4 regions of the Streptomyces sp. NPDC052721 genome follow, and region 3 is predicted to be linked to each of the others. Evidence: riboswitches for the same ligand, from Rfam matches in the RefSeq annotation. Region 3 holds a riboswitch; each other region holds the start of a gene.
What was found. A riboswitch is a leader RNA that binds a small molecule or an ion and turns the genes downstream of it on or off. The one in region 3 is predicted to bind cyclic di-AMP.
Positions count from the first base shown of each region.

Region 1: it holds a riboswitch for cyclic di-AMP, as region 3 does, so the genes downstream of both, AB0L21_RS18755 (C40 family peptidase) here and AB0L21_RS25865 (transglycosylase family protein) in region 3, are expected to answer to the same signal.
Region 2: it holds a riboswitch for cyclic di-AMP, as region 3 does, so the genes downstream of both, AB0L21_RS31615 (peptidoglycan DD-metalloendopeptidase family protein) here and AB0L21_RS25865 (transglycosylase family protein) in region 3, are expected to answer to the same signal.
Region 4: it holds a riboswitch for cyclic di-AMP, as region 3 does, so the genes downstream of both, AB0L21_RS33230 (M23 family metallopeptidase) here and AB0L21_RS25865 (transglycosylase family protein) in region 3, are expected to answer to the same signal.

Region 1 covers NZ_JBFATL010000018.1:7,066-14,620, forward strand. The annotation lists gene AB0L21_RS18745 (ATP-dependent Clp protease proteolytic subunit) at 1-579, shown strand, start outside; gene AB0L21_RS18750 (hypothetical protein) at 587-892, shown strand; cyclic di-AMP (ydaO/yuaA leader) riboswitch at 1,233-1,463, shown strand; gene AB0L21_RS18755 (C40 family peptidase) at 1,467-1,940, shown strand; partial or broken gene AB0L21_RS18760 (LysE family translocator) at 1,948-2,061, opposite strand; gene AB0L21_RS18765 (ATP-binding protein) at 2,740-3,195, opposite strand; gene AB0L21_RS18770 (helix-turn-helix transcriptional regulator) at 3,409-4,269, shown strand; gene AB0L21_RS18775 (DUF397 domain-containing protein) at 4,280-4,501, shown strand; gene AB0L21_RS18780 (8-amino-7-oxononanoate synthase) at 4,599-5,726, opposite strand; gene bioB (biotin synthase BioB) at 5,874-7,022, shown strand; gene AB0L21_RS18790 (adenosylmethionine--8-amino-7-oxononanoate transaminase) at 7,015-7,555, shown strand, end outside.
Region 2 covers NZ_JBFATL010000043.1:17,580-25,134, reverse strand. The annotation lists partial or broken gene AB0L21_RS31625 (AraC family transcriptional regulator N-terminal domain-containing protein) at 1-145, shown strand, start outside; gene AB0L21_RS31620 (SGNH/GDSL hydrolase family protein) at 242-1,027, opposite strand; gene AB0L21_RS31615 (peptidoglycan DD-metalloendopeptidase family protein) at 1,255-2,142, opposite strand; cyclic di-AMP (ydaO/yuaA leader) riboswitch at 2,148-2,342, opposite strand; gene AB0L21_RS31610 (alpha-galactosidase) at 2,612-4,687, opposite strand; gene AB0L21_RS31605 (tyrosine-protein phosphatase) at 4,860-5,657, shown strand; gene AB0L21_RS31600 (hypothetical protein) at 5,668-5,958, opposite strand; gene AB0L21_RS31595 (DUF6126 family protein) at 6,091-6,213, opposite strand; gene AB0L21_RS31590 (XRE family transcriptional regulator) at 6,210-6,839, opposite strand; gene AB0L21_RS31585 (aspartate aminotransferase family protein) at 6,931-7,555, opposite strand, start outside.
Region 3 covers NZ_JBFATL010000029.1:94,006-101,560, reverse strand. The annotation lists gene AB0L21_RS25885 (SurA N-terminal domain-containing protein) at 1-523, shown strand, start outside; gene AB0L21_RS25880 (nucleoside triphosphate pyrophosphohydrolase) at 633-1,622, shown strand; gene AB0L21_RS25875 (cytochrome P450) at 1,697-2,989, shown strand; gene AB0L21_RS25870 (transglycosylase family protein) at 3,243-4,316, shown strand; cyclic di-AMP (ydaO/yuaA leader) riboswitch at 4,500-4,672, shown strand; gene AB0L21_RS25865 (transglycosylase family protein) at 4,677-5,369, shown strand; gene eno (phosphopyruvate hydratase) at 5,680-6,966, shown strand; gene AB0L21_RS25855 (septum formation initiator family protein) at 7,072-7,548, shown strand.
Region 4 covers NZ_JBFATL010000047.1:62,236-69,790, forward strand. The annotation lists gene AB0L21_RS33200 (DHA2 family efflux MFS transporter permease subunit) at 1-1,342, shown strand, start outside; gene ribA (GTP cyclohydrolase II) at 1,535-2,161, opposite strand; gene AB0L21_RS33210 (MarR family transcriptional regulator) at 2,277-2,801, opposite strand; gene AB0L21_RS33215 (dihydrofolate reductase family protein) at 2,903-4,033, shown strand; tRNA gene AB0L21_RS33220 (tRNA-Met) at 4,194-4,267, opposite strand; gene AB0L21_RS33225 (PP2C family protein-serine/threonine phosphatase) at 4,392-5,573, shown strand; cyclic di-AMP (ydaO/yuaA leader) riboswitch at 5,815-5,980, shown strand; gene AB0L21_RS33230 (M23 family metallopeptidase) at 5,992-7,029, shown strand; gene AB0L21_RS33235 (aldo/keto reductase) at 7,123-7,555, shown strand, end outside.

The DNA of each region.
Region 1 (7,555 bases), on a different contig from region 3:
GCCGTACGCACCCTCGATCCGTACGCGAAGCTCTTCGAGGACCGGATCGTCTTCCTCGGCACGCCGGTCGACAACGCGGCCGCGAACGACGTCACGGCGCAGCTGATGTACCTGGAGCACACGGCGCCGGACCGGGACATCACGCTGTACGTCAACTCGCCGGGCGGCTCGTTCGACGCCATGGCGGCGATCTACGACACGATGCAGTACGTCAGTTGTGACGTGGTGACGTACTGCCTGGGCCAGGCCGGCGCCTCGGCCGCGGTGCTGCTCGCGGCCGGCGCTCCGGGCAAGAGGTTCACGCTGCCCGGCGCCCGCATGGTGATCGAGCAGCCCGCACTGCCCGAGCCGGTGCGCGGACAGCCCAGTGACCTGCTCATCCAGGCGGACGAGTTGACCCGGATCCGCTCGACGCTCGCGGAGATGCTCGCGCGGCACACAGGGCGCACGGCCGGGCAGGTCCACGAGGATCTGGAGCGCGACCTGATCCTCGACGCCGCCGGGGCGGTCGCCTACGGTCTGGTGGACGGCATCGTGCCGAGCCGCCGGGACACGCCCGGCGCACCGGACGCGAGGTGAGCCGCTCATGCTGCCGGACCTCCCGCCCCTGCCCGCGCTGACCCGCGCGGAGGGCGAGTTGATCGACCGTTACCTGGAGGCGGTCGACCTGCTGGGCCGCATCAACCCGGCCCGGCCCGGGGACACCTACCGCGGGCTGCGCGCGGCCCAGGCCCTGGTGCGCAAGGCGGCAGAGCTGCGCGACGCGCTCGCGCTGATGCACCAGCGGGGCGAGACGGAGCTGCACGGGGACACGCTGGCACGGGCGTTGCGGGTGCTGGACGGTGAGCGCCGGGCCGCTCGCGTCACGCTCCCGCCGGACGGCGTCGGCTGAGGCGGACGCTCCTTGCGGTCCGGGGGCCCGCGCGTCGACACGCGCCGTCCGGAAGGGACTTGAAACGGTCCGAACGACGTACCGCCGACCGGTGTACATCCAGATCGTTTCGCGGGCCTGCCGAGTTGCGCGGCACGCGACCACACGAGCCGCCTGAAGACGCTTCGCCCCAGGTCGGGGGCTACGTCCGGGATCTGACGGACGCTCGAACAGAGCAGTGTCCACCCGAACGGGTGAGTGGTGAGTAACGCCACAAATCCCCGATTCCGTTGGGATTTTCGGACAGTCGTGAGCCAAGATCCCTGTCTGACGACAAGCCCCCGCCACCGCGGCGGGGCGATCCGGGCGGACGCCGAGTCCTGCCGCCGCCCGGATGACCGGTCGACGGAGTGGATCGGCAGGAGTGGAGGACCCAAGCAAGGCGGGTCGCCGGAACTGATGTTCGTCTGTACGACACGGACGGGCGTCGGCTCCGGGCAACCCTTGGGGTGAAGCCGCGGCAACGCGGCCGGGCTACTTCGCCAGCCCGAATCCGACAGGTCATCCTTCACAGGCGGCTGACGAAGGGTTGCGCATGACTGCGCTCAATCGTGTCCCGTCGCTGATGGCCCGGGCCGGCACGGCCTCGGCTCTGACCCTTGCCGCCGTGGGCGGCTCGATCGCGGTGCCCGGCCTCGCCACCGACGCCTCCGCCGCGACCATGGCGACGAAAGCACTCAAGGTCGCGGCCTCGAAGAAGGGCGCCCCCTACGCGTGGGGAGCCACCGGGCCGCGCAGGTTCGACTGCTCGGGGCTGACGCTCTACTCCTACAAGAAGGCCGGCAAGAAGCTGCCGCGCACCGCCGCCCAGCAGTACAACAAGACGCACCACATCTCCGCCAGGAGCCGCAAGGCGGGCGACCTGGTGTTCTTCCACTCGGGTTCTTACGTCTACCACGTCGGCATCTACGCCGGTCACGGCAAGATCTGGCACGCCCCGAAGACCGGGGACGTGGTGAAGCTCGAGAAGATCTGGACGAGGAGCGTCTGGTACGGCCGGGTCAGCTGACCCGCCGTCAGGCAAGGAGCGACTCCAGCAGCAGGGCCGCTCCCAGCGCCGTCAGCGCCACCCCCGGTGCCGCCTGCAGCCCACGGGCGGCCCGGGGCCGGCGCAGCCACCTGCCGGAGCGGACGGGTGGTCCCGGCCGCGGCATTCTCCGGCGCCTGGACGGTCCCGGCGTGGCCACCGGCCGAACTGGAGCGGGCCCGGCACGAACTGGCCTGGCTGACCGGGCTCACCGGGGGCGCACAGCGGCTCGGCGCCTTCCCGGCCGCCGGGGTGCGTCTGCTGCCGCCGCCGGGGTTACGCGGTGGCGGCGCCGGGGTTACCGCGGTGGCGGCGCCTGCGAGGGTGATTTGACACTCACTCATGCCTGTCACTCGGCCACAGCCATCCTGGTGCCGACGCCGGTACCGTCTGGAGCCGGTCGCGGTGGAGGAGCTGGTCCCGGTGATCGCCTCGGGACACGCGCGTCCCAGCCCCTCGTCGCGGCTGCCGCCGCCGCGCGCTGGTCAGTGCCGGTTGGGGGTGGCCGTCGTACCGGAGATGGTGGCGCGGACCGCGACCACGCCCGTCGCGGTGCGGCCTCTGGAGGGCAGGCGGCTGCGCCGTACGATCCCGGTGGCGTACCGCGCGGAGGAGAGGGCCGCTGCGGTGGACGCCTTCCGGGCGCTGCTGCGGGAAGCGTTCGGGCGGGCGCATCTGACTGGGGGCGCCGGCGGGCCGGGCGTGGCCGAGCCGTGGGCCACGCGTGTCCGCCGTGCGCCGCTTGCCCGGTCCAGGAACGCCTCGGCCCCGTCCGGGAGGGCTACGGCTCCTGCTGGCCCGCCGGTACCGGGGCCGCCGGGATCGTCCAGGGGAGTTCGATCGAGACCGTCTTGCCGCCCTCTCGCGTGGGGCGGATGCGGAGTCTGCCGCCGCACTCCGCGGTGAGCCAGCGGATGATGACCATGCCGCGGCCGTTGTCCTGCTGGACGGCGGCGGGCAGTCTCTTCGGGAAGCGGGGGTGGCTGTCCGTGACACCGATGCGCAGATGTTCGTCATGGTGCAGCGCGATGTCGACCGTGAAGGTGGGTGACTGGCCGAAGGTGTGCTGTACGGCGTTCGTGGCGAGTTCGGAGACGATGAGGCGCACGGTGTCGGCGACGTCGGTGTCGGACGGCAGGCCCCACTCCGCCAGCGTGCCCACGACGTAGGAGCGGGCCGCGGAGACCGAGGCTGGATCGCTCGGCAGAGTGACGGATGCTTCCAGGTGGTCTGCCATGGCGACGTCGTCCCTTTCCCACGGGGCCGTGGTCCGACAAGTGGCGGAGGGTTCGAGTACGGTCCCGGACTGGTGCTTGTTCGCCAGACTGCCACCAACGGGCCGGTCACGGGGAGCGATCCACCAAGATATGCATATATCTGTCGCTCGAAGCGGTGAACTCTGCGACGCGAGACCGTATGTGGGCGGCCCGGAAGGAGTAAGGAGGAGCCCATGCAGAACGGTCCGGCGGTGCGCCGCCGCAAACTGGGCGCCGAACTGCGCATGCTGCGTACCGGTGCGGGGCTCACGAGCGGTGAGGCCGCCCGGCTGGTCGGCTGGCACCAGTCGAAGGTGAGCCGCATCGAGACCGGCGCCAGCGGTGTGAAACCGGCCGATCTGCGGTTACTGCTCGACGCCTATCAGGTGCGGGACACGCAGCTGCGCGAGTTGCTGCTGATGCTGGCGGGGTCGGAGGACGCGGGCGGCCGGCACCGCTGGTGGCACGCCTACCGCGGGGTGCTGCCGCCCACCTACCGGGACTTCATCAGCCTGGAGTCACAGGCGAGCGCGATGCGCACCCTGGAGACGACCGTGGTGCCGGGTCTGCTCCAGACGCCGGAGTACGCCCGCGCGGTCACCCGGGCGGCCGTGAAGGACCTGGACGAGGACCGCCTGGACACGCTGGTGGAGGTGCGCCTGGCCCGGCAGGACGTGCTGCGTTCCGACCCTCCGCTGGTGCTGAGCGCCGTACTGGACGAGGCGGTGCTGCGCCGCGAGGTCGGCGGTCCGGGGGTGATGGCCCGGCAGCTGGAACGGCTGATGGATGCCGCCCGGCTGCCCCAGGTACGGCTCCAGGTGCTGCCGTTCGCGGCGGGGGCGCATGTCGGACTCACCGGGCCTTTCGTTATCTTCTCATTTCCGAGCACTTCTGATCTGGACGTGGTTGTTCTCGACCAGTTGACGAGTAGCCTCTACCTGGAGCGGAAAGAAGACCTCATGGCCTACTCCGAGGCCTTCGACACCCTTCAGTTGCACGCCCTTTCCCCCAAGGAATCGTTGGACTACATCGCCGGGATAGGTGACGGCGCGTAAGGAGGCAACCATGTCAGCTCTGCCTCGGAACGTCCCTGCCAGTACCGACCTGCACCCCGTGCGCTGGCTGCGCAGCAGCTACAGCACGGGAGCCAACAACTGCGTGGAGACGGCCCGGCCGCGCTCCGGCCCCGCGGCCGGACTGCTCGCCGTGCGCGACTCGAAGAACCCCGCCGGACCCGCGCTGCTCTTCTCCGCCGGCAGCTGGGCGGAGTTCGTCACCACGCTCTGATCAGACATCAGCACGTCTGATCAGAGGTCAGCAAGCTCAGAGCAGAACCAATCACCCGTTGCTCACCCTCGTGCGACGCACGGCCGTGTACGCCGACTCATGGTCGTGTTTCGCCGATGACACGTACAGCGCGTTCGATCTCCGCCCCGGAGAGGTCAGCCCGGGCGGTCAGCCTCAGCCGGGAGATGCCGTCGGGCACGGAGGGGGGACGGAAACAGCCCACGGCCAGGCCTGCCGTACGGCAGTCGGCCGCCCAGCGCACCGCCTGCTCCGGGGACGGAGCCCGCACGGAGACCACCGCGGCGTCCGGACGCACCGCTTCCAGACCCGCGGCGGTCAGCCGTGCGTACAGCTCCGCGGCCACCTCGCGGGCCCGTGCCGCCCGTTCGGGCTCACGCTCCAGCAGCCGCAGCGCGGCCAGCGCGGCACCGGCCGCCGCCGGCGCCAGGCCGGTGTCGAAGATGAACGTCCGGGCCGCGTTGACCAGGTGGTCGATCACCCGGGCAGGGCCGAGCACCACCCCGCCCTGGCTGCCCAGCGACTTGGACAAGGTGGCCGTGACGACCACGTCCCCGGCGCCCGCGAGCCCGGCCGCGTACGGCGCGCCCCGGCCGCCCTCGCCCAGCACGCCGAGCCCGTGGGCGTCGTCCACGACCAGTCCCGCGCCGTGCTCCCGGCACGCCTCGGCCAGCGCGGTCAGCGGTGCCCGGTCCCCGTCGACGGAGAACACCGTGTCGGAGACGACGATCGCCGCTCCCCCGTGCGTCGCCAGGGCCTTGCGCACGGCCTCCGGATCGGCGTGGCCGACGACCTGCGTCTCGCCCCGGGCGAGCCGGCAGCCGTCGATGAGGGAGGCGTGGTTGCCCGCGTCGGACACGATCAGCGAGCCGTGCGGGCCGAGCGCGGTGACCGCGGCGAGGTTGGCGGCGTACCCGGAGGAGAACACCAGGGCCGCCTCGAACCCGCAGAACGCGGCCAGCGCCCGCTCCAGTTCGGTGTGCAGGGCGGTGGTACCGGTGACCAGCCGGGAGCCGGTGGCGCCGCCGCCCCAGGTCCGGGCGGCCTCGGCCGCTCCCTCGACGACCTCCGGATGGCGGGTCAGCCCCAGGTAGTCGTTGCTCGCCAGATCCAGCAGCGGCGCGTCGGCGGGGCGCGGACGCAGGGTGCGGACGAGTCCGGCGCGGCGGCGCGCCTCGGCCTGCTCGTCGATCCAGCCGAACACCATGGGTCCTCCGGTGCTTTTGTAGGTAGCGGACAGACCCTAGCGGTACGACCAGCCGCCCAGGGTGTGGCAATACCCACACGGTGAACCTGCTCCGTTGTGCGAAGTCTCCTTGGCCCGGGGCGGTCCCGTAGGACAGGATCAGGCCTCATGGACCTGCTGAACACGCTGGTGGACAAGGGGCTTCGGCGCGAGCTGCCGACCCGCGAGGAAGCGCTCGCCGTGCTGGCCACCTCCGATGACGACCTGCTCGACGTGGTGGCCGCGGCCGGCAAGGTGCGCCGGCACTGGTTCGGGCGCCGGGTGAAACTCAACTATCTGGTGAACCTCAAGTCGGGCCTGTGCCCGGAGGACTGCTCGTACTGCTCCCAGCGGCTCGGCTCCAAGGCCGACATCCTGAAGTACACCTGGCTCAAGCCGGACGAGGCCTCCCAGGCCGCCGCCGCGGGCCTCGCGGGCGGCGCCAAGCGGGTCTGTCTGGTGGCCAGCGGGCGCGGCCCGACGGACCGGGACGTGGACCGGGTCTCGGAGACCATCAAAGCGATCAAGGAGCAGAACGAGGGCGTCGAGGTGTGCGCCTGCCTCGGCCTGCTCTCCGACGGCCAGGCCGAACGGCTGCGCGCGGCCGGCGCGGACGCGTACAACCACAACCTCAACACCTCGGAGTCCACGTACGGGGACATCACCACCACCCACACGTACGCCGACCGGGTGGACACGGTGCACAAGGCGCACGCGGCCGGCCTGTCCGCGTGCTCGGGTCTGATCGCCGGCATGGGCGAGAGCGACGAGGACCTGGTCGACGTGGTGTTCTCGCTGCGTGAGCTGGACCCGGACTCGGTTCCGGTGAACTTCCTGATCCCGTTCGAGGGCACCCCGCTGGCCAAGGAGTGGAACCTCACCCCGCAGCGCTGCCTGCGGATCCTCGCGATGGTCCGGTTCGTCTGCCCGGACGTGGAGGTCCGGATCGCGGGCGGCCGTGAGGTCCATCTGCGCACGATGCAGCCGCTGGCACTGCACCTGGCCAACTCCATCTTCCTCGGCGACTACCTGACCAGCGAGGGCCAGGCAGGCAAGGCCGACCTGGAGATGATCGCGGACGCCGGGTTCGAGGTGGAGGGCGCCGACCAGGTGACGCTGCCCGAACACCGGGCGGAGGCCGGGGGCTGCGGGGACACCGGGGGCTGCCACGAGGGCGGCGTCTGCGGGTCGGCACCGGCGGTGGCGGGCGAGCCGCGGACCGACCTGGTGGCGGTGCGCCGCCGGGGCGCCGGCACGGACCTCGCGCCCAATGCCTGAGCTCGGTGTGGCGGAGCTGCTGGAGCTGGACCGGCGGCATGTGTGGCATCCGTACGGCCCGATGCCCGGGCGCGCGGAACCGCTCGTCGTGGAGGCGGCGAGCGGGGTCCGGCTGCGGCTGGCGGACGGGTCCGGCGAGCTGGTCGACGGCATGTCGTCGTGGTGGTCGGCCATCCACGGCTACAACCATCCGGTCCTCAACGAGGCCGTGCGTGACCAGCTGGGGCGGATGAGCCATGTCATGTTCGGCGGACTCACGCACGAGCCCGCCGTCCGGCTCGCGAAGCTCCTTGTCGACATGTCGCCCGACGGCCTGGAGCACGTCTTCCTGGCCGACTCGGGGTCCGTGTCGGTCGAGGTCGCCGTGAAGATGTGCCTCCAGTACTGGCGCTCGCTCGGCCGGCCGGGCAAGCAGCGGCTCCTGACCTGGCGCGGCGGCTACCACGGCGACACGTGGAACCCGATGTCCGTGTGCGACCCCGAGGGCGGGATGCACCAGTTGTGGGCCGGGGTGCTGCCCCGCCAGGTGTTCG
Region 2 (7,555 bases), on a different contig from region 3:
CGGCGTCACCGGGGTCGGCCAGCGCGTCGGCTAGGGCAGCCCGTCGCGGTTCAGCCGGGAGTACCGCCGCCGGTTCGGCACACCTCCCCGCCAGGACGCGGCCCGCCGGCTGAGCGCCGTACGCGCCCCCGTGGGCGTCCTGCCCCGAGCGGGCCGGACCACGAAGGGGGTGCGTTCTGTCCGGGGAGCGGCGAGGGCCCGCGCCGGTGGTGCCGGCGCGGGCCGTGGCGGGTCGGTGGGGTCAGGCCACCGAAGCGATCCGCATCTTGATGTCGTCCGGTGACAGCGTGCCCTTGGCGGTCACGTGGTCGCCGGAGGACTCGCCGCGCAGCCGGCGGCCGATCCAGGGGACGAGGTACTCCCGGGCCCACTGGACGTCGTCGCGGCGGATCTCCAGCGTGCCCCGGGGCGGCAGCGGCGGCCACGGCTGCTCCGGGTCGGCGGGGACGTCCAGGCCGAGGACCTGTCCCGCGCGCAGCGCCACGCGCGTGTGCCCCTCGGGCGAGAGGTGCAGCCGGTCGGTGTCCCAGGCCCTGCGGTCCTGCACGGACTTGAGGGACCACAGGTCGAGGACGGGGCAGCCGTACCGGTCGGCGATGGCACGGACATGCCCGTTGTAGGTGGCGATCTTGCCGCGGAGATGCTTGAGGACGGGGACGCCACGGGTGTCGAAGCCGGTCGTCACCATCACCGTGCCGGCCGCCTCCGTCAGCCGGGCCACGGCCCGTTCGAAGCGCTCGGCCACCTCGTCGGGGTCGGTGCCCGGACGGATGATGTCGTTGCCGCCCGCACAGAAGGAGATCAGGTCCGGGGCCTTGTCGATGGCCTGCGGCACCTGGTCGGCCACGATCTGGTCCAGCAGCTTTCCGCGCACGGCGAGGTTGGCGTACTGGAAGTCGCCCTCGGGACGCCGGTCGGCGAGGAGCACCGCGAACCGGTCGGCCCAGCCCACGAACGCCCCGTCGGGGCCGGGGTCGCCGACGCCCTCGGTGAAGCTGTCCCCCACCGCCACGTACGACCCGATCACTGATCTGCTGTCATTCTTCGAATCGTCTGCCACGTCGGACCATGATTCACCTTCGGATGTGACCTACGCGACCGTAAGCAGGACTTGACGAATGGTGAGATGAGCCACTCTTAAATAGTTTGCAAAGCCAGGAATAGAAGCTGCACGGTACACCGAAGGCCGGACCCGGGGATCGTGGGTCCGGCCTTCGGGGGCGTGTCAGGCAGGTGGTGAGAGGGGCGCGGGCGTCAGCCGACGGCGACGCCGTGCGAGCGGAGGTAGGCGACCGGGTCGATGTCCGAGCCGTAGTCCGGGGTGGTGCGGATCTCGAAGTGCAGGTGCGGGCCGGTCACGTTGCCGGTGGCGCCGGACAGACCGATCTGCTGGCCCGCGGTCACGGTCTGCCCGGCCGAGACGGAGAGCTGGGAGAGGTGGCCGTACTGGGCGTAGTGGCCGTCGTTCAGCTTGATGACGACCTGGTTGCCGTACGCCCCTCCCCAGCCCGCGGAGACGACGGTGCCCGCGGCGACGGCCTTGAGGGGGGTACCGGTCGGGACGACGAAGTCGACGCCGGTGTGGTAGCCGCTGGACCACATGCTGCCGGCGACGTGGTAGCCGGTGCCGACGGTGGCGCCGGTCACGGGGAGGGTGTAACCGGCGGAGGCCGGCTGGGAGGCGGGCTTCGGCGCGGCCTGCCGGGTGGCCTCCGGCGCGGCGGACGGTGTGGACTTCGGGGCAGCCGGCTCCGCGGTGGCCGGCGCGGTCTTCCCGCCGATGCGGAGCTTCAGGCCCGGGTGGATGACTCCGGGGTCGGCGCCGATGGCCTGCCGGTTGTCGTCGTAGAGCCGCTGCCAGCCACCGCTGACATGCTGGTCCTGTGCGATCGTCGCGAGGCAGTCACCGCTGCGCACGGTGTAGGTGCGCGCGCCCGTGTCCTGCTGCGCCACGGCCTTCTTCACCGTGCCGGGGAGGGTCTGCGCGGCCGTTCCGGAGGCGGACTGGGCGGGGGGCGCGGCGTGCGCTCCGGTGGCCCCGAGGAGGGGCAGGGCCAGGGCGGCGCCACCGGTTCCGGCGACGGCGAGGGAGCGGGAAAAACGCGGGGTCTTGGGACGTCGGTGCTTACCCTTGGCAGGCATGGCGCAATTCCTCTCCGGCGCCTGCGAGGTGAGCTGTCGGGTTCGGGCTGGAGCTGCCCGGCCGTGCGCGGCACGGCTGCACCCCTAGCCTGTCGCGGAGACCGGACAGGCAGTCCTACCTGGTGGGTCCCCCGCTCCTGCCGACGCGGGTCATGTGTGTGGGGAATCCGGACGGCGGCAGGATTCGGCGTTCCGCCCGGGTCGGTGGCGAACGTAAGCGAGCAGGAGGCGCGGAAACAAGCAGCCGGTTCCCGTTGTTCCGGTTCCTGCTGATCGGATACGGGAATTCACGGTCACCGAGTGTGAATTCCCGTGCCCTTCTCCTTTTCAATTCGCCTATGGGTACTGGAATTACGTGAACATGACGCGCGACGCACGGTCACCGATATGACCCTCCTCACGCGCCGGTTCCCCAGATGTCCTCATTCCGCAGCGAGTTGGAGTGAAAGCGTCAATTCAGACAGAAAAGTCAGATGCGGCGCAGTCGGATGACCGTCGCATCCAGGTCGCCCTTGAGCCCGGTGCGCAGCCCGTGGTGCAGCAGTACGGCACCCCGGTACACTTCGCCTGTTTCGCGGCATTCGTACGACGCCGCCGGGTCGAGCCCGCGCAGCCGCACCGCCGGCACCGGCTCGCCGTAGCTCTGGGCCTGCAGCCAGGCGAGGACGACGGTCTCCTCCCCCCGGACGTACTGCACGGCGCTCAGACCTCCGGCCGGAGGCCGCAGCCGGTACAGCTCGCCGTGCTGCACGACCGGGCGGATCTCCTTGTACAGCTCCACCCACCGCCGGGCCTCGGCCAGCTCCTGAGCGCTCCACTCCGTCAGGTCGCCGCCGACCCCGAGTACGCCCGCCATGGCGCTGACGAACCGGAAGCGCAGCGAGCTGACCCGCCCGTTGAGCTGGGTGTTCGGGCTGTCGGTGACCCAGGCCGCCATCACGCGCGCGGGATGGATCTGCGTGAAACCGTGCTGGATGGCGAGCCGGTCCAGCGGGTCGGTGTTGTCGGAGGTCCACACCTCCTCGGTGCGGCCGAGCACGCCGAGGTCGATCCGGCCGCCGCCCCCCGAGCAGGACTCGAAGGCGACCCCGGGGTGCGCGGCCCGCAGCCGGTCCAGCAGGGCGTACAGGCCGCGGACGTGGTCCACCCACAGGCGCTGCGGGTACGGCTCCCCGGGCCAGCCGGCGTCGGTGAAGCAGCGGTTGAAGTCCCACTTCACATAGTCGATGGGGGCGCTGGACAGCAGGGCGTCCAACTGCTCCCACAGGTACTCCTGGACGTCCTCGCGCGCGAGGTTGAGAACGAGCTGATTGCGCAGTTCCGTCCGCTTCCGTCCCGGTTGGTACTGCACCCAGTCCGGGTGGGCCCGGTACAGGTCGCTGTCCGGGTTGACCATCTCGGGCTCGACCCAGATGCCGAACTGCATGCCGAGCCCGTGCACCTGGTCGGCGAGGGGCTTGAGGCCGTGCGGGAAACGGTCGGGGTTGGGCGTCCAGTCGCCGAGGCCGGCGCGGTCGCTGGTGCGGGCGCCGAACCAGCCGTCGTCGACGACGAACAGCTCGATCCCGATCTCGGCGGCCCGGCGGGCGAGCGCGAGCTGCTGCTCCTCGGAGATGTCGAAGAAGGTGGCCTCCCAGGAGTTGAACAGCACGGGCCGGTCCCGCTCGGCGTCCGGGATGACGTACGCGCGCTGGTAGGCGTGCCAGGCACGGCTCGCGCCGCCGAAGCCGCCGTCGCTCCACAGCCCCGCGAAGACCGGGGTGGTGTACGACTCCCCGGGCGCGAGGAGCAGCAGGCCCGAGTCGTCGTAACCGGCGCCGCCGGTGATCTGCACGCGCGCGTCCGGGAGTTGGGCGACCGCGATGCGCCAGGAGCCGGACCAGCCGAGCGCGCAGCCGTAGACCTCGCCGCGCTCCTCGGTGGCGTCGGTGTCCAGGGCCACCCAGGGCAGGTGCTGGTGGCCGGTGTGGCCGCGGCGGCTGCCGATGACCTTCTCACCGTAGGTGAGGGGGGCGGTGGTGAGCCGCGACTCGGCGGCCCAGCGGCCGTGCAGCTGCGACAGCCGCCAGCCCTCGCGGTCGGGCAGGGTCCAGGTGGCCGCGTCGGCCCGCAGCAGCTCCACGCGCGCGTGGCCGCCGTTCTCGACGGTCACCCAGCGCTCCACGACGTCCCCGCGCATCCGGTAGTGCAGGGTGATCGCCACGCCGTCGTCGTCGAAGCGCAGCCGCAGCTCGTCGTCCTCCGTGGTGTCGTACGACACGAAGCGCCACTCCGTGCCGCGTCGCTCCTCGGTGCGGAGTGACAGGGCGGGGCGGACGAAGCGGGGGCCGCCCTCGACCGGATACTCCTCCCGGCCGTCGAGCGGGGACTCGAAGGGCCAGTAGCCGGGCAGGGGGCTCACCGCGAGCGCCTCCGCGTCGGCGAGGGCGATCCGTGGCCCCCAGTGCAGATGGAGCAGCTCGTCCGCGTCGGTGAGATGCAGGGCATAGCTGCTGCCGGGGCCCGACAGGAGCCAAGTACGACCGTTTTCGGCGATGTCCACCATCGAGACCTCACAGGTGCCAACAGATCCGCTCAAGTGCCAACATCATCAAGGGCCGCGGACCCCTCTGACAATGCCTGTGGACAACTCATTGCCCGAGGAAATCGATGCCGTATGGTCGACGGAGCGCCCGCCGACGAGCCGCGACGGCGGGGACCGACCGGGAGGAGCCCCCGTGACGCAGCAGGTCCCGTCGACCGAGCCGGAGCTGGCCGGAGTGCGCAATTTCCGTGACGTGGGCGGGCTGCCGACCACGGACGGGCGGCGGGTGCGGTACGGCGTGCTGTTCCGCAGCGGGCACCTGGCGCACGCGACGGAGCAGGACGCGGCCTTCCTCGCCTCCCTGGGCCTGCACACGATCTTCGACTTCCGCAACGCGGCCGACCAGAAGCTGGAGGGCCCGGATGTCGAGCTGCCCGGCGTGCGGAATGTGAACCTGCCGCTGAGCGATCCGGCGGACGGCGCCGAGTTCTGGAAGATGGTCCGCGAGGGCGACCTCGACCAGCTGCGCGCGATCCTGGACGACGGCAAGGGGGCGGCCCGGATGATCGCGTCCTACCGGAAGATCGTCACGGAGCGCACCGCCGAGCACGCGCGCGTGCTGCACGCTCTGGCCGACGACAGCGTGCCCGCGCTGATGCACTGCGCGGCCGGCAAGGACCGCGCGGGCATCTCCGTAGCGGTCACGCTCCTCGCTCTCGGGGTGGAGCGGGACGCGATCGTCGCCGACTACCTGGAGTCGGGTGCCGCGCACCGCCGCTACAAGGTCCGCCGCAGCGGCAGCGCGGACACCGCGTACACCCCCGAGGTGATGGAGCTGCTCAACCCGCTCTTCGACGCCCGCGCCGAGTACCTGGAGGCGGCGTTCGCGAGCATCGAGGAGACCTGGGGCGACGTCGAGACCTACCTGGCGCAGGGCCTGGGCCTCTCCCCCGACTCCCGCGAGCGCCTGCGCGCCCGTCTGCTGGACTGACGGGACCCGCTCAGGGAGCCCAGGGCAGGCGGACCGCCTCCTGAAGTCGACCTTCGGGTCGCCGTACAGCAGCCGCGCGTCGCCGAGCCGGCCGGACACCGGGATGCCCGGCCCGGACCGGACCGCCTGCGGTCGCCGTCCCCACGCCGGTGAGGCCGATCCGGCCGGCCGTCTCCCGGGGGGCGCCGCCTTCCGCGAGGCGAGCCCGGTGGTACGCGTCGTACGTCACGTCGGCCGGAAGCCGCTCGTGCTCGTACAGGGCGCCCAGCACCCCGGCCGCGTCCGGCAGCGGCGGTGGCATGAACCCGGTGGTGCCGTCACCGGCCGACTCCCGCGGCCAGTCGGCCGTACGGGGGCGGGGCGACGGGCCAGTGGGCGGTGGCCAGGTCGGATGTCTGCGGCATCCGCACGTCCTGTCACGCGCCCCGCAGCGTCAGCCCTTGCCGCCCACCGCGAACAGCAGGTACAGGAACGCGGCCAGGACGTGCCCGAGGGCGATGTAGATGATCAGCCGGATCCACAGGGAACGGGGGAACTTCTCCTCGAAGTCGCTCATGGCAGCTCTCCGGTCAGCGGGCCCAGGCACAGCGTGGCCGTGGGGCTCTGCAGCAGGGTGTGGACGAACAGCAGCTCCACGCCGTCGTGGTCCTCGGCGGCGAGGCGGTGCGGGGTGAGCGAGTCGAAGTGCGCGCTGTCACCGGGCCCCAGCAGGTGCGCGGTGTCGCCGAGGCGCAGGCGCAGGCGCCCCTTGAGGACGTAGAGCCATTCCTCGCCGGGGTGGACGCGCACGATGTCGCCCTGTGAGCCGTACGGCACCCGCACCCGCAGGGCCTGCATGCCACGGCCGGGCGCCCCGGCCTGGACGTACGTCCACCCGCCCGCGCGGGTCGGATCCATGTCGGCGGCCCGCACGATCGCGTCCCGGTCGGCGACCGTCTCACCGAGGAGTTCGGAGACGGTCGTACCGTAGATTCGGGCGAGCGCGAGCAGCATCGGCAGCGACGGCTGACGCTGCCCGGTCTCCAGCCGGGAGAGGTGGGCCGGGGAGAGCCCGGCGGCGCGGGCCGCGGCCTCCAGCGTGAGGCCGGCGCGCCGGCGCAGGGCGCGCAGCTGCGGCGCGACGGCCGGCAGGCCGTCGTCCGGAGCCGGGCCCGCCGCCGGCGCGGGGTCTGAGGCGTTCATGCCTCCATTCAGCCCCAGCCTTGCCCCTGAGGCAATTTTCTTGCCTCTGAGGCAAAAGACCGGGGAGCAGCCGCGCCCGTCGGCGCCTGCGTCAGCGGTTCGCCACCGCCTGCTTGATCAAGGTCTTGCCGAAGTCCCACATCAGGCCGCCACCGCTGTGCGCGTCGTCCATGACCGCGCTGAAGGCGTCCACGAACCGGTCCACGTCGGCCTCGTCGATGACCAGCGGCGGAATGAGCTTGATCACCTCCAGGTGGTCACCGGAGACCTGGGTGAGGATGCGGTGCTTCTGCAGCAGCGGTACGACGACCATCTGGGCGAACAGCCCCTTGCGGGCCGCCTGGAGCATGGCCCAGCGGCTGCGCAGCTTCAAGGAGGACGGCTTGCCGAACTCGATGCCGATCATCAGGCCCCTGCCGCGGACGTCGGCGAGCAGCTCGTACGTGTCGATCAGCGCGGTGAGCCGGGACTTCAGCAGCTCGCCCGTCCGGCGCACGCCGGCGACGATCTGCTCGTTCTCCATGACCGAGAGCACGGCGAGCCCGCACGCCATCGCCTGGGCGTTGGAGCCGAAGCTCGCCGAGTGCACCAGCACCCGGTCCATGGACGAGTAGACCTTCCTGAAGATCCACTCCTTGCCGAGGGTGGCGCCGACGGGCACATAGCCGCCGGAGAGGGCCTTGGCGACGCACACCAGGTCGGGTTCGACGCCGTCC
Region 3 (7,555 bases):
CGTCGCCCAGCTGGAGAGCCGGGTCGACGAGGTCCGCCGGGCACAGCGGGCCGCGGTGCCGGACGAGACGCAGTACCAGCAGGTCGTCTCCTCCACCAGCACCCTCACCCGCGACACCCTGCACAACATGGTGCTCGACCGGGTGCTGCACCGCGCCGCGCGGGACGCGGGGATCGCGGTCACCCGCAAGGAGATCCAGCAGATGCGCGGCGAGCTGGAGCGGCAGGCCGGCGGCGGCAAGGGCCTGGAGACGGCCTGGCTGCAGAAGTACGGCATCGCCCCGGCCCGCCTCGACGACAACCTGCGCCTGCAACTGGAGGCGCAGAAGCTCGCCGCCCGGCTCGGCACCGACACGAGCCAGCCCGCCTTCTGGAAGGCCCTTTCCAAGGCCTCGGAGGAACTCCACGTCGACCTCAACCCGCGCTACGGCTCCTGGGACGTCCAGAAGAGCAGCCGCGTGGACGCCGAGACGCCGTGGGTACGGGAGGTCACGACGGCGGGCGGGGAGCCGGTGACGGCGTAGACGGGCCACTGACCGGCGTGGCGGACCATCCAGTCATACGATCGCACGACCCCGTCGGGCCTGTGGACAACCCGATCCGCTCCCTCGCCCCGTGGGTTACGTTCGGATCGTGAACGAAACCAGCCCCGAAACCCGTGGGGAAGCCTCCCCCGGCCGCGTCGTCCTGCTCACCACCAGCCACCGCGTCGCCCCCGGTCTGCTGTCCTGGCCCGCCTGGCAGGCCCTGCGCACCGCCGACGCCGTGCTGTGCGCGGACGGCGCCCATCCGCAGCTGCCGTATCTGCGCGAGGCCGGGATAGCGGTGGCGGAGGCGTCCCCCACCGCCCAGGAACTGGTCGAGGCCTGTGCCGGGGGCCGGACGGTGGTGGTCGTGGCCACCGGCGAGGGGGAGCCCGCCCTCACCGACGGGCTCGCCCGGCTGGCCGGCTCCGGCCGGGTCGCGATGCCGGAGCTGGAGCTGCTCCCCGCCTCCTACGACCTGCCCGGCGCCCGCCTGCTGGACCTCGTGCAGGTCATGGACCGCATCCGCGCCGAGTGCCCGTGGTCCTCCCGGCAGACCCACGAGGGCCTGGCGAAGTACGGCATCGAGGAGGCGTACGAACTGGTCGAGGCGATCGAGGCCGGCGACCGCGCGGAGCTGCGCGAAGAGCTGGGCGACGTCCTCCTCCAGGTCGTCTTCCACTCCCGCATCGCCGAGGAGGACCCGGACGCGCCGTTCTCCATAGACGACGTCGCCGGCGGCATCGTCGCCAAGCTCATCCACCGGCACCCGCACGTCTTCGGCGACGAGGAGGCCGAGACCCCGGAGGACGTCAAGGAGCACTGGCTGCGCACCAAGGCCGAGGAGAAGCGGCGCACCTCGGTCACGGACGGCGTCCCGCTCGGCCAGCCCGGCCTGGCCCTCGCCGCCAAGCTCGCCTCCCGGACCCGCACGGCGGGCCTGGACGTCCCGCTGCCGCAGGGGGACGGCATCGGCTACGAGCTGCTGGCGCTGGCGGTCCGCGCCGAGGCGGCGGGCGTGGACCCCGAGGCGGCACTGCGGGCGGCCGCCCGGGCGTACCGGGACGCGATACGGGCCGCCGAGGGCCTGCCCGCTTAGCGGCGCTGCCGCCTCGCCCCCAGCCCGCCCCCACCCCGCCCGACACTCCTCGGCGAGCCGGATACGGTCGAGGAGTGACCGACCAGCCTCACCCCGCCCAGCCGTCCTCCCACCCGGACCAGCCGGCCCCCGCCCTGTTCACCTGGGAGTTCGCCGCCGACCCCTACCCCGCGTACGCCTGGCTGCGCGAGCACGCCCCCGTGCACCGCACGCGGTTGCCGAGCGGGGTCGAGGCCTGGCTGGTCACCCGGTACACCGATGCCCGGCAGGCCCTGGCCGACCAGCGGCTGAGCAAGAACCCGGCGCATCACGACGAGCCCGCGCACGCCAAGGGCAAGACGGGCATCCCCGGCGAGCGCAAGGCCGAGCTGATGACGCATCTGCTGAACATCGACCCGCCGGACCACACCCGGCTGCGCCGGCTGGTCAGCAAGGCGTTCACGCCCCGCCGGGTCGCCGAGTTCGCGCCCCGGGTGCAGGAGCTGACCGATCACCTCATCGACCAGTTCGCGCGGCGCGGCTCCGCCGACCTCATCCACGAGTTCGCCTTCCCGCTGCCCATCTACGCCATCTGCGACCTGCTCGGCGTCCCGCGCGAGGACCAGGACGACTTCCGGGACTGGGCGGGCATGATGATCCGGCACGGCGGAGGACCCCGGGGAGGCGTCGCCCGGTCGGTGAAGAAGATGCGCGGTTATCTCGCCGAGCTGATCCACAAGAAGCGCGAGGCGCTGCCCGCCGAACCAGCGCCCGGCGAGGACCTGATCTCGGGCCTCATCCGCGCCTCCGACCACGGCGAGCACCTCACCGAGAACGAGGCCGCCGCCATGGCCTTCATCCTGCTGTTCGCCGGCTTCGAGACGACCGTCAACCTCATCGGCAACGGCACCTACGCCCTGCTCACACACCCCGAGCAGCGCCGGCGGCTGGAGGAGTCCCTGGCGCGCCGGGAGACGGAGCTGCTGGCGACCGGAGTGGAGGAACTGCTGCGCTACGACGGCCCGGTGGAGCTGGCCACCTGGCGGTTCGCCACCGAGCCGCTCACCATCGGCGGGCAGCACATCGCGCCGGGCGACCCGGTGCTCGTCGTCCTCGCCGCCGCCGACCGGGACCCGGAGCGGTTCGCCGACCCGGACGTGCTGGACCTCGCCCGCCGCGACAACCAGCACCTCGGTTACGGCCACGGCATCCACTACTGCCTCGGTGCGCCGCTCGCCCGTCTGGAGGGCCAGACCGCGCTCGCCACCCTGCTCACCCGGCTGCCCGATCTGCGGCTCGCCGCGAACCCGGCCGAACTGCGCTGGCGCGGCGGACTCATCATGCGCGGCCTGCGCAGCCTGCCGGTGGAGTTCACGCCCCGCGCCTGAGCACATCACCTGGCCCACACCACCGGGCCCACACAGCCTGACCACGCGCCCGAGCACACGTCTGACACGGTCCGGCCGGGCTCCCACACAGCCTCTTCAAGGAAACATGACAGACGTTCAACTCTGTGATCTTCACGTGATCTGCGCGGCATGAACTTGTGACAAGTGATCGTCTGCCGATACGTTCACCCATCAGCGCGGCGACCGGCTCGATCCGCCGCGCCGGTCCTGCTGTCGCTCGAAAGGCTTCTGCATGCTCTCCGGGAACGGCCGACACCGTCGCCCCCGTCAGGCCCCGGCTCTCCTCGTCGCGGCCGGAGTGACCGGTTCCGCCATCGCCATCCCGCTCCTCGGCGCCGCGAGCGCCAACGCGGCCGACGGCACCACGTGGGACAAGGTGGCCGAGTGCGAGAGTGGCGGCTCCTGGAGCGCGGACACCGGCAACGGGTACTACGGCGGCCTGCAGATCTCGCAGGAGGACTGGAACGCCTACGGCGGCGGCCAGTACGCGGCCAGCCCCGACCAGGCCAGCCGCAACCAGCAGATCGCCGTCGCCGAGAAGATCCTCGCCGACAAGGGCACCAGTCCCTGGGCCACCTGCGCCCTGCTGTCCGGTCTGACCCAGGGCTCGGGCTCGACGCACGTCGACACGGGCGTCGGCGGTTCCGGTGGCGCCGGCGGTTCGGGTGACTCGTCCGGATCAGCCGGCAACTCCGGTACGTCCGGTTCCTCCGGCAGCTCCGACTCGTCCGTTCTGCCGGATTCATCGCCCTCCACCGGTGCGGGCTCCGACGCCAACTCCGGTTCCGGTACCGGTTCCTCCTCGGACGAGGCCACCACTCCGAGCGTCAAGCCGGGCAAGGGCGCCGGTACGGCCACCGGTTCCACGGGGGCCAAAACTCCCAAGTCCGACAAGTCCGCCACGCCGGACGCCGGAAGCCCGCGGGAAGCCGACAGCTCTCCCACGGTCACCCCGGACGCCGGCATCGAGGACAACCCGCAGCAGGCCGCCGGTTCTTGGAGCCTGGTCGACACCGGATCCCTCAGCGGCGGACGCCACCGCGGCGCGAGCGCGGACGAGAGCGGTGCGGGCGAAAGCGTGACAAACGGTCAGAATGCCGCTTCCTCCGGCCGGCACGCCTCCCGTGAAACGGACACGTACACCGTCCGTCAGGGCGACACCCTCGCTTCCATCGCCGACTCCCTTGACGTCGACGGCGGGTGGCGCGCGCTGTACGCGGACAACAAGAACGCCATCGGGGCCGACCCGAACCACATCAGTGCCGGTCAGACCCTGGAAGTCGGGGGCGAAACGGGCGGGAAGTAGCGGGAGTTGACGCCCCACTTCACTCCCTAATGTCCGGTTTGGCGAAAGTGTGGGATGAGTCTCAGAAGCCCTGATCGTCTTTGAAATTCCGCGGATCGCGTGTCTACGGTCGAGGCCGCTCGTCACCACGAGCCCCGGCAGCCGCAACGCCGAATCCTGCCAGCGGTTGCCCGGGAACAGTCGTCGCGTCAAGCGCCGTCGGCAGGAGCGGGGGACCCAAGGTAAGTGCCGGGCCCGGCAGTTGATGCCGGAACCGGCTTGGGGTGAAGCCGCATCCCGCGCAAGCGGGGTGCGGCCGGGCAACTCAACCGGCCCGAACCCGACAGCTCACCTCGCAGGCGTCGGTGAGGGGATCGATCCATGCTGTTCTCCAGCAAGGGCAAGCACCGTCGTCCGTCCAAGGCCGTCCGCGCCGTCGCGCTCGCCGGTGTTACCGGTGCCGCCGTCGCCGCCCCGCTGATGGCGGCCGGCAACGCCTCCGCCGCCACCGCCTCCCAGTGGGACGCGGTCGCCCAGTGCGAGTCCGGCGGCAACTGGTCCATCAACACCGGCAACGGCTACTACGGTGGTCTGCAGTTCTCCGCCTCCACCTGGGCCGCGTACGGCGGCACGCAGTACGCCGCCACCGCGGACAAGGCCGGCAAGGCGCAGCAGATAGCCGTCGCCGAGAAGGTCCTCGCCGCTCAGGGCAAGGGCGCCTGGCCGGTCTGCGGCACGGGCCTGTCCAGCACCCCGTACAACGGCTCCGCCCCGAGCACCTCCACCACCTCGGGCGGCTCCACCACCACCCGCTCCACCGACGGGCAGGCCGCCTCCCGCTCCGCCGAGCGTCCGGCCGCGAGCAGGAGCCAGGGCAAGACCGTCACCACCCCGACCGGCAAGAAGGTCAAGAAGGGCGACGGCGAGTACAAGGTCGTCACCGGTGACACCCTCAGCTCCATCGCCGAGAAGCACCACGTGCAGGGTGGCTGGCAGAAGCTGTTCGAGCTGAACAAGGACATCGTCGAGGACGCCAACCTCATCTACCCGGGTCAGCAGCTGCACCTGAAGTGACACCCGGCTCGTAGCCCGAGCGAGGGCCCGCGCGTCCGCGCGGGCCACACTGAAGGCCCCCGTGCGGGCCGTCCCCCCGTCCCCACGGGCTCCCCGCCCCGGTGCGCGTTCCCCCGTGCGCGCCGGGGCGGGGCTTTTTGCGTCCACCGGCCCCGCACCCTTTGTTTCGGCAAGAAACAAAAGGTACCGTCGACTTGTCCACGGGGCGGTCGGTCGGTGGCCGACGCCCCCGGGACGGTTAGGCTCTAGTCGCAAGGCACAGCCGTAAGGCACACCGCCCCGCACTTCCAGCGTCACATCCAAGAAGGAGATGCTCGTGCCGTCCATCGACGTCGTCGTAGCCCGGGAAATCCTGGACTCCCGAGGCAACCCCACGGTCGAGGTCGAGGTCGGCCTCGACGACGGCAGCACGGGTCGTGCCGCCGTCCCGTCCGGCGCCTCGACCGGCGCCTTCGAGGCTATCGAGCTCCGCGACGGCGACCCCAACCGCTACCAGGGCAAGGGCGTCGAGAAGGCCGTCCTCGCCGTGATCGAGCAGATCGGCCCGGAGCTGGTCGGTTACGACGCCACCGAGCAGCGCCTGATCGACCAGGCCATGTTCGACCTGGACGCCACCGACAACAAGGGCTCCCTCGGCGCCAACGCCATCCTCGGCGTCTCGCTCGCCGTCGCGCACGCCGCCTCCGAGGCCAGCGACCTCCCCCTCTTCCGCTACCTGGGCGGCCCGAACGCGCACCTGCTGCCGGTGCCGATGATGAACATCCTGAACGGCGGCTCGCACGCCGACTCCAACGTGGACATCCAGGAGTTCATGATCGCCCCGATCGGCGCGGAGTCCTTCTCCGAGGCCCTGCGCTGGGGCACCGAGGTCTACCACACCCTGAAGAAGGTCCTGAAGAGCAAGGGCCTCGCCACCGGCCTCGGCGACGAGGGCGGCTTCGCCCCGAACCTCGGCTCCAACCGTGAGGCCCTCGACCTCATCCTGGAGGCCGTCAAGGAGGCCGGCTACGCCCCCGGCCAGCAGATCGCCCTCGCGCTCGACGTGGCCGCCTCCGAGTTCTACAAGGACGGCAAGTACCTCTTCGAGGGCAAGGAGCGCTCCGCCGCCGAGATGACGGAGTACTACGAGGAGCTCGTGGCGGCCTACCCGCTCGTCTCCATCGAGGACCCGCTGTTCGAGGACGACTGGGCCGGCTGGAAGGTCATCACCGACAAGCTCGGCGACAAGGTCCAGCTGGTCGGCGACGACCTGTTCGTCACCAACCCCGAGCGCCTCGCCCGTGGCATCGAGGAGGGCGCCGCCAACGCCCTGCTGGTCAAGGTCAACCAGATCGGCTCGCTGACCGAGACCCTGGACGCCGTGGAGCTGGCCCAGCGCAACGGCTTCAAGTGCATGATGTCGCACCGCTCCGGCGAGACCGAGGACGTCACCATCGCCGACCTGGCCGTCGCCACCAACTGCGGCCAGATCAAGACCGGCGCCCCGGCCCGCTCCGAGCGCGTCGCCAAGTACAACCAGCTGCTGCGCATCGAGGAGATCCTCGACGACGCGGCGGTGTACGCCGGCCGCAGCGCGTTCCCGCGCTTCAAGGGCTGACCCATCCTGGCGTAAGGCTTAGCCAGTCGTACGTACGTCCCCGTACTCGGTCCCGTACCGTGTCCGGGGACGTACGCACGTGTGAAAGGGGAGGCGGAGAGCCAGATGGCCGTGAAGGACCGGGACCGTTTCTCCACCGCGACCAGGCTGCGGCTGTTCGGCGAGCAGACCGCGGCCCGCGTCTACCGCTCCCAGACCAAGCGGCAGGCCCGCCGCTCCCGGCTCACCGGCCGCGCGGCCCTGCTCGCACTGGTGCTCTGCACGATGATCGTCGCCCTCGCCTACCCGATGCGGCAGTACGTCTCCCAGCGCGCGGAGATCGCCGACCTGCAGCGGCAGCGGGAGCAGGCCCGTCAGCGCGTGGAGCAGCTGCGCGACCTGAAGGCGCGCTGGCAGGACGACGCCTACGCCGAGCAGCAGATCCGCCGCCGGCTGCACTACGTGATGCCCGGCGAGACCGGGTACGTGGTCGTCGACCCGGGCGCGGCCAGGCAGTCCCGCGCCGACCTCGGGGCCGCCCACCGAGCCTGGTACGCGAACGTCTGGGACGGCGTCGACAAGGCCGACGCCTCCGATCAGTGACCGGTCC
Region 4 (7,555 bases), on a different contig from region 3:
CGTCGTCGTCCTCGGCACGACCATGTCCGTGCTCGACATGACGATCGTCAACGTCGCGCTGCGCCACCTCGCGGAGTCCTTCGGCGCCCCGCTGGAGACCATCCAGTGGACAGCGACCGCGTACACGCTCGCGCTCGCAGCGGTCATCCCGACCGCCGCCTGGGCGATGGGCCGCATCGGTGTCAAGCGGACGTACGTGACCGCGCTCGCCCTGTTCACGCTGGGCTCCCTGCTCGCCGCCTGCGCCTGGGACGCGGCCAGTCTGATCGCGTTCCGCGCGGTGCAGGGGCTGGGCGGGGGTCTGCTGCAGCCGGTCGGCATGGCGATGGGCATGCGGGTCGCCGACCGGGCCCGGCTCGGCCGGGCGATGGGCCTGCTGGGGCTGCCCATACTGATCGGACCCGTCGCCGGCCCGGTGCTGGGCGGCGGGCTGGTCGACGCCGCGTCCTGGCACTGGATCTTCCTGATCAACCTGCCCGTCGGCGCCCTGGCCCTGGCCCTCGCGGTCCGTCTGCTGCCGAAGGACGCCCCGCAGGCCCGTGGCCGGGACCTGCCCCGGCTGGACGTCCCCGGCCTGCTGATGCTCTCGCCCGGCCTGGCCCTGCTCCTGTACGGCCTGGCCCGGGGCGGCGAGCGCGGGGACTTCACGGCACCCGGCGCGCTGCTGCCGACGCTCACCGGCGCCCTGCTCGCGGCCGCCTTCGTACGGCGGGCGCTCACCGTCCGCGCGCCGCTGCTGGACCTGCGCCTGCTGCGGGACCGTACCTTCGCCGCCGGCATCGGCACGCTCGCCCCGTTCACCTGCGGCTACTTCGGGTCGATGCTGCTCGGGCCGCTGTACTGGCAGCAGGAGCGGGGCCTGAGCGCGACGGCGGCCGGACTGCTCGGGGCGCCGGTCGGGCTCGTGGTCGGTACGACGATGCAGATCGCGGCCCGGCGGATCGACACGGCGGTACCGCGCCGGCTGATCACGGCCGGCTGCGCGGTGGCCGCCCTCGGAATGGGGCTGATGGCGTGGCAGACCGGCACGGCGGGGGTCGCGCCCTGGCGGATCGTCGTCGCGGGCATGGTGATGGGCGTCGGCGCCGGGATGACGCTGATGCCGGCGATGACCACCGCGACCCGTGGCCTGCCCCCGGACCGGCTGGCCGGGGCGAGCACCGCGCTGAGCATCAACGCCCAGCTCGCCGCGTCGGTCGGTACGGCCGTGCTGTCGGTGGTGCTGGGCGCGGCGGGCACGTCCCCGGCCGGCTTCCGGCTCACCTACGCCGTGACGGCGGCCCTGCTCGCCCTCGGCGTCTTCTCGGCCCTCCGGCTCCCCGGCCGCCCCGCGGCCGGCTAGGGCCGGTCTGCCCATGCGCGTCCTCGCCCGAAGGGGCGCCGCGCGGCGTCAAGCGCGTGCTCTACGGGTCCCCCGGCCGAAGGCTGGGGGAGTGCCGGCGAGGGGGCACCGCCCACGCCCTTGAGGCAGTGGGGGCGTGCAGGGTGTCGTGCGGCAGACAGGAACGGTCAGACAGGAATGGTCAGACAGGTCCTAGCCCGCCGTCAGTTCGGCCAGCGGGAGCGTGTGCTGGGTCTGGAGCACCTTCGCGCGCAGGTAGCGGACGTTGTGGGCCGTGGTGAAGACACCGGTCGGCACCCGGTCCCGTACCGCGATCCCCAGCGAGCGCAGCTGGCCGGCCTTGTCGGGGTTGTTGGAGAGCAGGTCCAGCTCGGTGATGCCGAGGGCGCCGAGCATCTGGGCGGCGGCCGTGTAGTCGCGGGCGTCCTCCGGCAGGCCGAGGGCGGCGTTCGCCGCGTAGGTGTCGAGACCCTGGTCCTGGAGGGCGTACGCGTCGAGCTTGTTGTAGAGGCCGATGCCGCGGCCCTCCTGGCGGAGGTAGAGCAGGACGCCGCCGCGGTCGGCGATGCGCTCGACGGCCTCGCGCAGCTGCGGTCCGCAGTCGCAGCGGGCCGAGCCGAAGACGTCCCCGGTCAGGCACTCGGAGTGCAGGCGTACCAGCGGGACCGGGCCGGGGTCGCCGAGGACGACGGCGAGGTGTTCGCGGCCGTCGGTGAGGCCGTGGAAGGTGACGAGTTCGGCGTCGGCGCTGTAGCCGTCGGCGAAGCGCAGCGGTACCCGGACGCGGGCACGCGGGGTGGCGGCGGGGATGTCGGGCATGCGGGTCCTCCGGGACTGTTGCTTCAGATTTGAAGCAGAGGTTCGCATGGACCCTACCCCTGCTTAAAAGTTAAAGCAATTGCGGCAGGCAGGCAGGCAGGCAGGCCCGGCCCGCTCAGGAGCCCGACGGCGACGAGCAGGACGAACGGCGCCGCCAGGGGACGTCGTCGGCACCGGACGCGTCGTCCTCGCCCTGCAGCCCGCGCGCGATCCCCGTGCAGATCTCCTCCAGCTGCCCCACCTGCTCCGGGGTGAGCCGGTCGAACAGGGTGCTGCGGACCGTCTCGACATGCCCGGGTGCCGTACGCTCCAGGACGGCCATCCCCTCGTCCGTCAGCACCGCGAGCGAGCTGCGCTTGTCCCAGCGGCAGTTCTCCCGGCGCACCAGGCCGTCCCGCTCCAGCCGGGTCACCACGTACGTCAGCCGGCTGCGGGTGATCTTCAGCGTCTCGGCGAGATCGGTCATGCGCAGCCGCCGGTCGGGGGCCTCGGAGAGGTTGGCGAGCACCGAGTAGAACAGGTGCGGCATACCGCCGTCCTGCTGGAGCTGCCGGTCGATCGCGTCCTCCAGGAGGCGCGAGGCGGCCATGTAGGCGCGCCAGGCGCGCTGCTCCTCGGGGGTGAGCCAGCGGGTCGTCATGCCGCCAGTGTAAGTTTGTTTAAAACTTGAACCAAGCCCGTCCGTCCAGACGAGCCCGTCCGTCCAGACGAGCCCGTCCGCCTCCGGAAGAGAGGGCGCCGATGCCCCTGCCGTACGTGCTGCTGTCCGCCGCCGTCTCCCTCGACGGCTACCTGGACGACACCGGCCCCGAGCGCCTGCTGCTGTCCAGCCCGGCCGACTTCGACCGGGTCGACGCGGTACGGGCCTCGGCCGACGCGATCCTCATCGGCGCCGGCACGATCCGCGCCGACAACCCCCGCCTGCTGGTCAACTCCGCCGAGCGGCGCGCGGCCCGGGTGGCGCAGGGCAGGCCGGAGTACCCGCTGAAGGTCACGGTCACCGCCACCGGCGACCTCGACCCGGACGCCAACTTCTGGCACACCGGCGGCGACAAGATCGTCTACACCACCGACCGGGGCGCCGGGCGGGCCACGCGCCTCCTCGGGCGCACCGCCGACGTCGTCCCGCTCGGTCCCGCCCTGGACTGGCGGACCCTGCTGGAGCATCTGCACGACGTGCGTGGCGTCGGCCGCCTGATGGTCGAGGGCGGCGGCACGGTCCACACCCAGCTCCTGCACCAGGGCCTCGCCGACGAACTCCAGCTGGTCCTCGCCCCGCTGTTCGTCGGCGACCCCGCGGCCCCGCGCCTGTTCGGGCCGGGGGCCTACCAGCCCGGACGGCTGCGCCTGCTCGACACCCGCCGGATCGAGGACGTCGTGCTCATGCGGTACGTGCCGACGGCCCCCGGCACCGGGGCTGTCGCCACCGCCGCCGACCGCCACTGGCTGCGGACCGCCTGCGAACTGGCGGCGCTGTGTCCGCCGTCGGAGACGGCGTTCAGCGTCGGTGCGGTGGTCGTCGCCGCCGACGGTACGGAGCTGGCCCGGGGCCATTCACGGGAGGGCACCGATCCCGTCGTGCACGCGGAGGAGGCGGCGCTCGCGAAGATCGACGCGGGCGATGCGCGGCTGGCCGGTGCCACGGTGTACAGCAGCCTGGAGCCCTGTGCCCGGCGGGCGTCCCGGCCGGCGCCCTGTGCCGAGCTGATCCTGCGGGCGGGGGTGCGGAGGGTGGTCACCGCGTGGCGTGAGCCGGACACGTTTGTGGCGGGGGCCGACGGACGTGGCGTTCTGGTCGCGGGGGGTGCGCAGGTGGTGGTGCTTCCTGAGCTGGAGGAGCTCGCCAAGGCGCCGAACGTTCACCTGCTGTGAGCGCCTGCCCGTCCGCCATGGGCCGCATGGTGGGCGGGCGCGGGCGCGGGCGCGTTGGGGCTGGTCGCGCGGTTCCCCGCGCCCCTGGCGGGGCACCGCGGTGGGCCGGGAAAACACTCAGGGCCCGGAATCCTTGGGATTCCGGGCCCTGAGCCTTCAGTAGCGGGGACAGGATTTGAACCTGCGACCTCTGGGTTATGAGCCCAGCGAGCTACCGAGCTGCTCCACCCCGCGTCGTTGTGACTCCAGTGTACGCCATGCGCGGGACCGCTCGCACACCCCTTTCGGCCCACACCGGTCGCCGCCCGCCCCGGGGGCCGGAAACCTGGAGGTACGTCGGACAAGTGGGAGACACGCGGTGCGCCCTGGAAAGGTGGAGGAGAGCCCGTACGCCAGGGCGGGCGGCAGGCTCCCCGGCGACCCCGTGCCCGACCCGGGCCTCGGGGACGAGCGGGCGCCGGTGCGCGCCCGCCGCCGTCCGAGCCCCCGTGCCCTGGCCCGCGCCCTGCCGGCCCTCCTCGTCGTCTGCGGTGTCCTGTACGGCCTGCTCGCCCCGGACGACTTCACCGCCGTCCCGTTCTTCACAGCGGCCCCACTGGTCGCCGCGCCCTTGTCGGCGCTGCGCACCACCGTCCTGACCGGCCTCGCCTCCCTCGCCGCCGCCTACGCCGTGCACACCGACGCGGGGGTCCATCCGGCCGTGGGCACCCTCACCGACGTCGTCACCGTGGCCACGGTCGCCCTGCTGGCCGTCGCCATCAACCGGGTGGTCCGCCGGGGCGACCGGCGGCTCGCCTCCGCCCGGGAGATCGCCGAGGCCGCCCAGCGGGCCGTCCTGCCGGAGCCGGACGAGCGGATCGGCGGCTACGAGATCGCCGCCTGGTACGAGGCGGCACGGCAGGACGCGTTCATCGGCGGCGACCTGTACGCGGTGCAGGACAGCCCGTACGGTGTCCGGCTGGTCGTCGGGGACGTGCGCGGCAAGGGCATGGGCGCGGTCGCCGCGGTGGCCGTGGTGATCGGGGCGTTCCGGGAGGCGGCCGAGCAGGAGGCCACGCTGGAGGCGGTCGCCGAACGGCTGGAGCGGGCGCTGGCCCGCGAGGGCACCCGGCGCGACGGGATCGACGCCTTCGAGGGGTTCACCACCGCGGTCCTCGCCGAACTCCCGCACGACGACGGCGTCGTACGGATCGTCAACCGCGGCCATCCGCCACCGCTGCTGCTGCACGCCGACGGCACCCTGCGCACCCTGGTCCCCGCCGAACCCGCGCTGCCGCTCGGCATGGGCGACCTCGGGCTGTGGCCGGACCGGGCCACCGAGACCGCCTTCCCGAGCGGCGCGACCCTGCTGCTCCACACCGACGGCCTGTCCGAGGCCCGGGACGCCCACGGCCGGTTCTACGACCCCGAACGGCGGCTCGCCGGGCGCACCTTCGCCGGCCCGGCCGCGCTGGTCGGCCGGCTCGCCGAGGAAGTGCGCCGGCACTCCGGGGGCGGCATGACCGACGACATGGCGCTGCTCGCCGTACGACGGCCCTGAACGTCACCGAAGGTGACCGGGCGAGCGCCGTACGCATAACATCTGAGTCACCATCAAAACCGAAGGTGGCTGCTGAACGGGATCGATGCTCGGTCAACTCGCCCGTTTTGGCGGGGTAGTGGCCGATAAATCGCCGGTAAAGACGGGAATGATCAAGCCGAACGGCTTGGAAAGTGACTGGCAGGTCTATTAACGTTCGATAACGCAGCGCGGTCGTCACAGCCGTCACAAGAGGCGGCTCCGTGCGCACGCGCCGAATCCCGCGAGGGAGCCGGGGAACCACCACCCTGGGGTGAATCACGCGGATGCCGCAGTGAACTCACGGAGTCCACGACCGGTATACGCGCGTAGGAGACCTTCCTGCTCCGAACCCGTCAGCTAACCCGGTAGGCGAAAGGAAGGAAAGGAGCACGCCCGCGTGGCGTCCAACCGGCCTGTCCCAGAAGCCCCGTTCATTCCGGCACAGCGCGAGCCCGAGACCTTCGGGTACGGCGCCTACCACGCCGAGGAGGGCCCCTGGGAGGAGTGGAACCCCACCGAGGAGTCCGTCGCCCCGGTGCGTGGCCGGCATCGCGTAGCCAAGCAGCGCGGTGGCTTCGCCCGCAGCTCCACCGTCCTGGGCGTCGGCGTCATGGCCGCGGTCGGCGCGGGCGGTATGGCCAGCGCCAACACCGGCAAGCCGCCGGTCCCCATCTCCCTGCCGGACCTGCCCTCGGTCGGCTCCCTCTTCGACGACGACTCCGCCGATCCCCAGCCGGCCGAGGCCGCCACGGCCACACTGAGCGGTGTCGGCGTGGCCACGGCCGCCGGCGAGGACACCGCCGACGCGGGCGAGGCGCTGCGCAACCGGATCATGGCCCAGGCCGAGCAGCAGCAGGGCCAGGCCGAGAGCAGGGCCACCGCCGCCGCGCTCGCCGCCGCCGAGAAGCAGAGCGCCGACGCCGCCGCCCAGGCCGAGAAGGAGGCCGCCGCCAAGGCCGCCGCGGCCAAGGAGAAGGCGGAGGCCGCCGCCGAGAAGAAGGCCGAGGAGGAGCGGCTGGCCCGGCTGGCCAAGCAGTACACGCTGCCCACCTCCTCGTACACGATCACCTCGACCTTCGGCCAGGCCGGTGCGATGTGGTCCTCCGGCTACCACACCGGTCTCGACTTCGCCGCCCCCACCGGCACCCTGATCAAGGCCGTGCACAGCGGCACGATCACCGAGGCGGGCTGGGCCGGCTCCTACGGCTACCGCACGATCCTCACCCTGGACGACGGCACCGAGCTGTGGTTCTGCCACCAGTCCTCGATCAGCGTCTCCGTCGGCCAGAAGGTCGGCACCGGCGAGGTGATCGGCCGCGTCGGCGCGACCGGCAACGTCACCGGCCCGCACCTCCACCTGGAGGTCCACCCCGGCGGCCAGGCCACCGGCATCGACCCGATGGCGTGGCTGCGCGACAAGGGCCTCACCCCCTGACGGTCCTCCGTGCGGGAATCTTTGCGGGAACTTGGCGGGAACGCCGCCCCGGCGGTGGGATGCGATCACCCACCGCCGGTGTTGACATGACGTATGACGTCACTTCGTAAACTCGGCTCTTCCGACCTTGAGGTCTTCCCGCTCTCCCTCGGGGGCAACGTCTTCGGCTGGACCGCCGACGAGCAGACCTCCTTCGCCGTCCTCGACGCCTACACCGCCGCGGGCGGCAACTTCATCGACACCGCCGACTCCTACTCCGCCTGGATCGAGGGCAACCAGGGCGGCGAGTCGGAGACGATCATCGGCAAGTGGGTCAAGGCCCGCGGCAACCGCTCCGACGTCGTCATCGCCACCAAGGTCAGCCAGCACCCGCAGTACCAGGGGCTGTCCGCCGCCAACATCAAGGCCGCCGCCGACGCCTCCCTGCGCCGCCTGGACACCGACTACATCGACCTCTACTACACCCACTTCGACAAGCCCGAGGTGCCGGTCGAGGAGATCATCGGCGCGCTGGACGAGCTGGTGA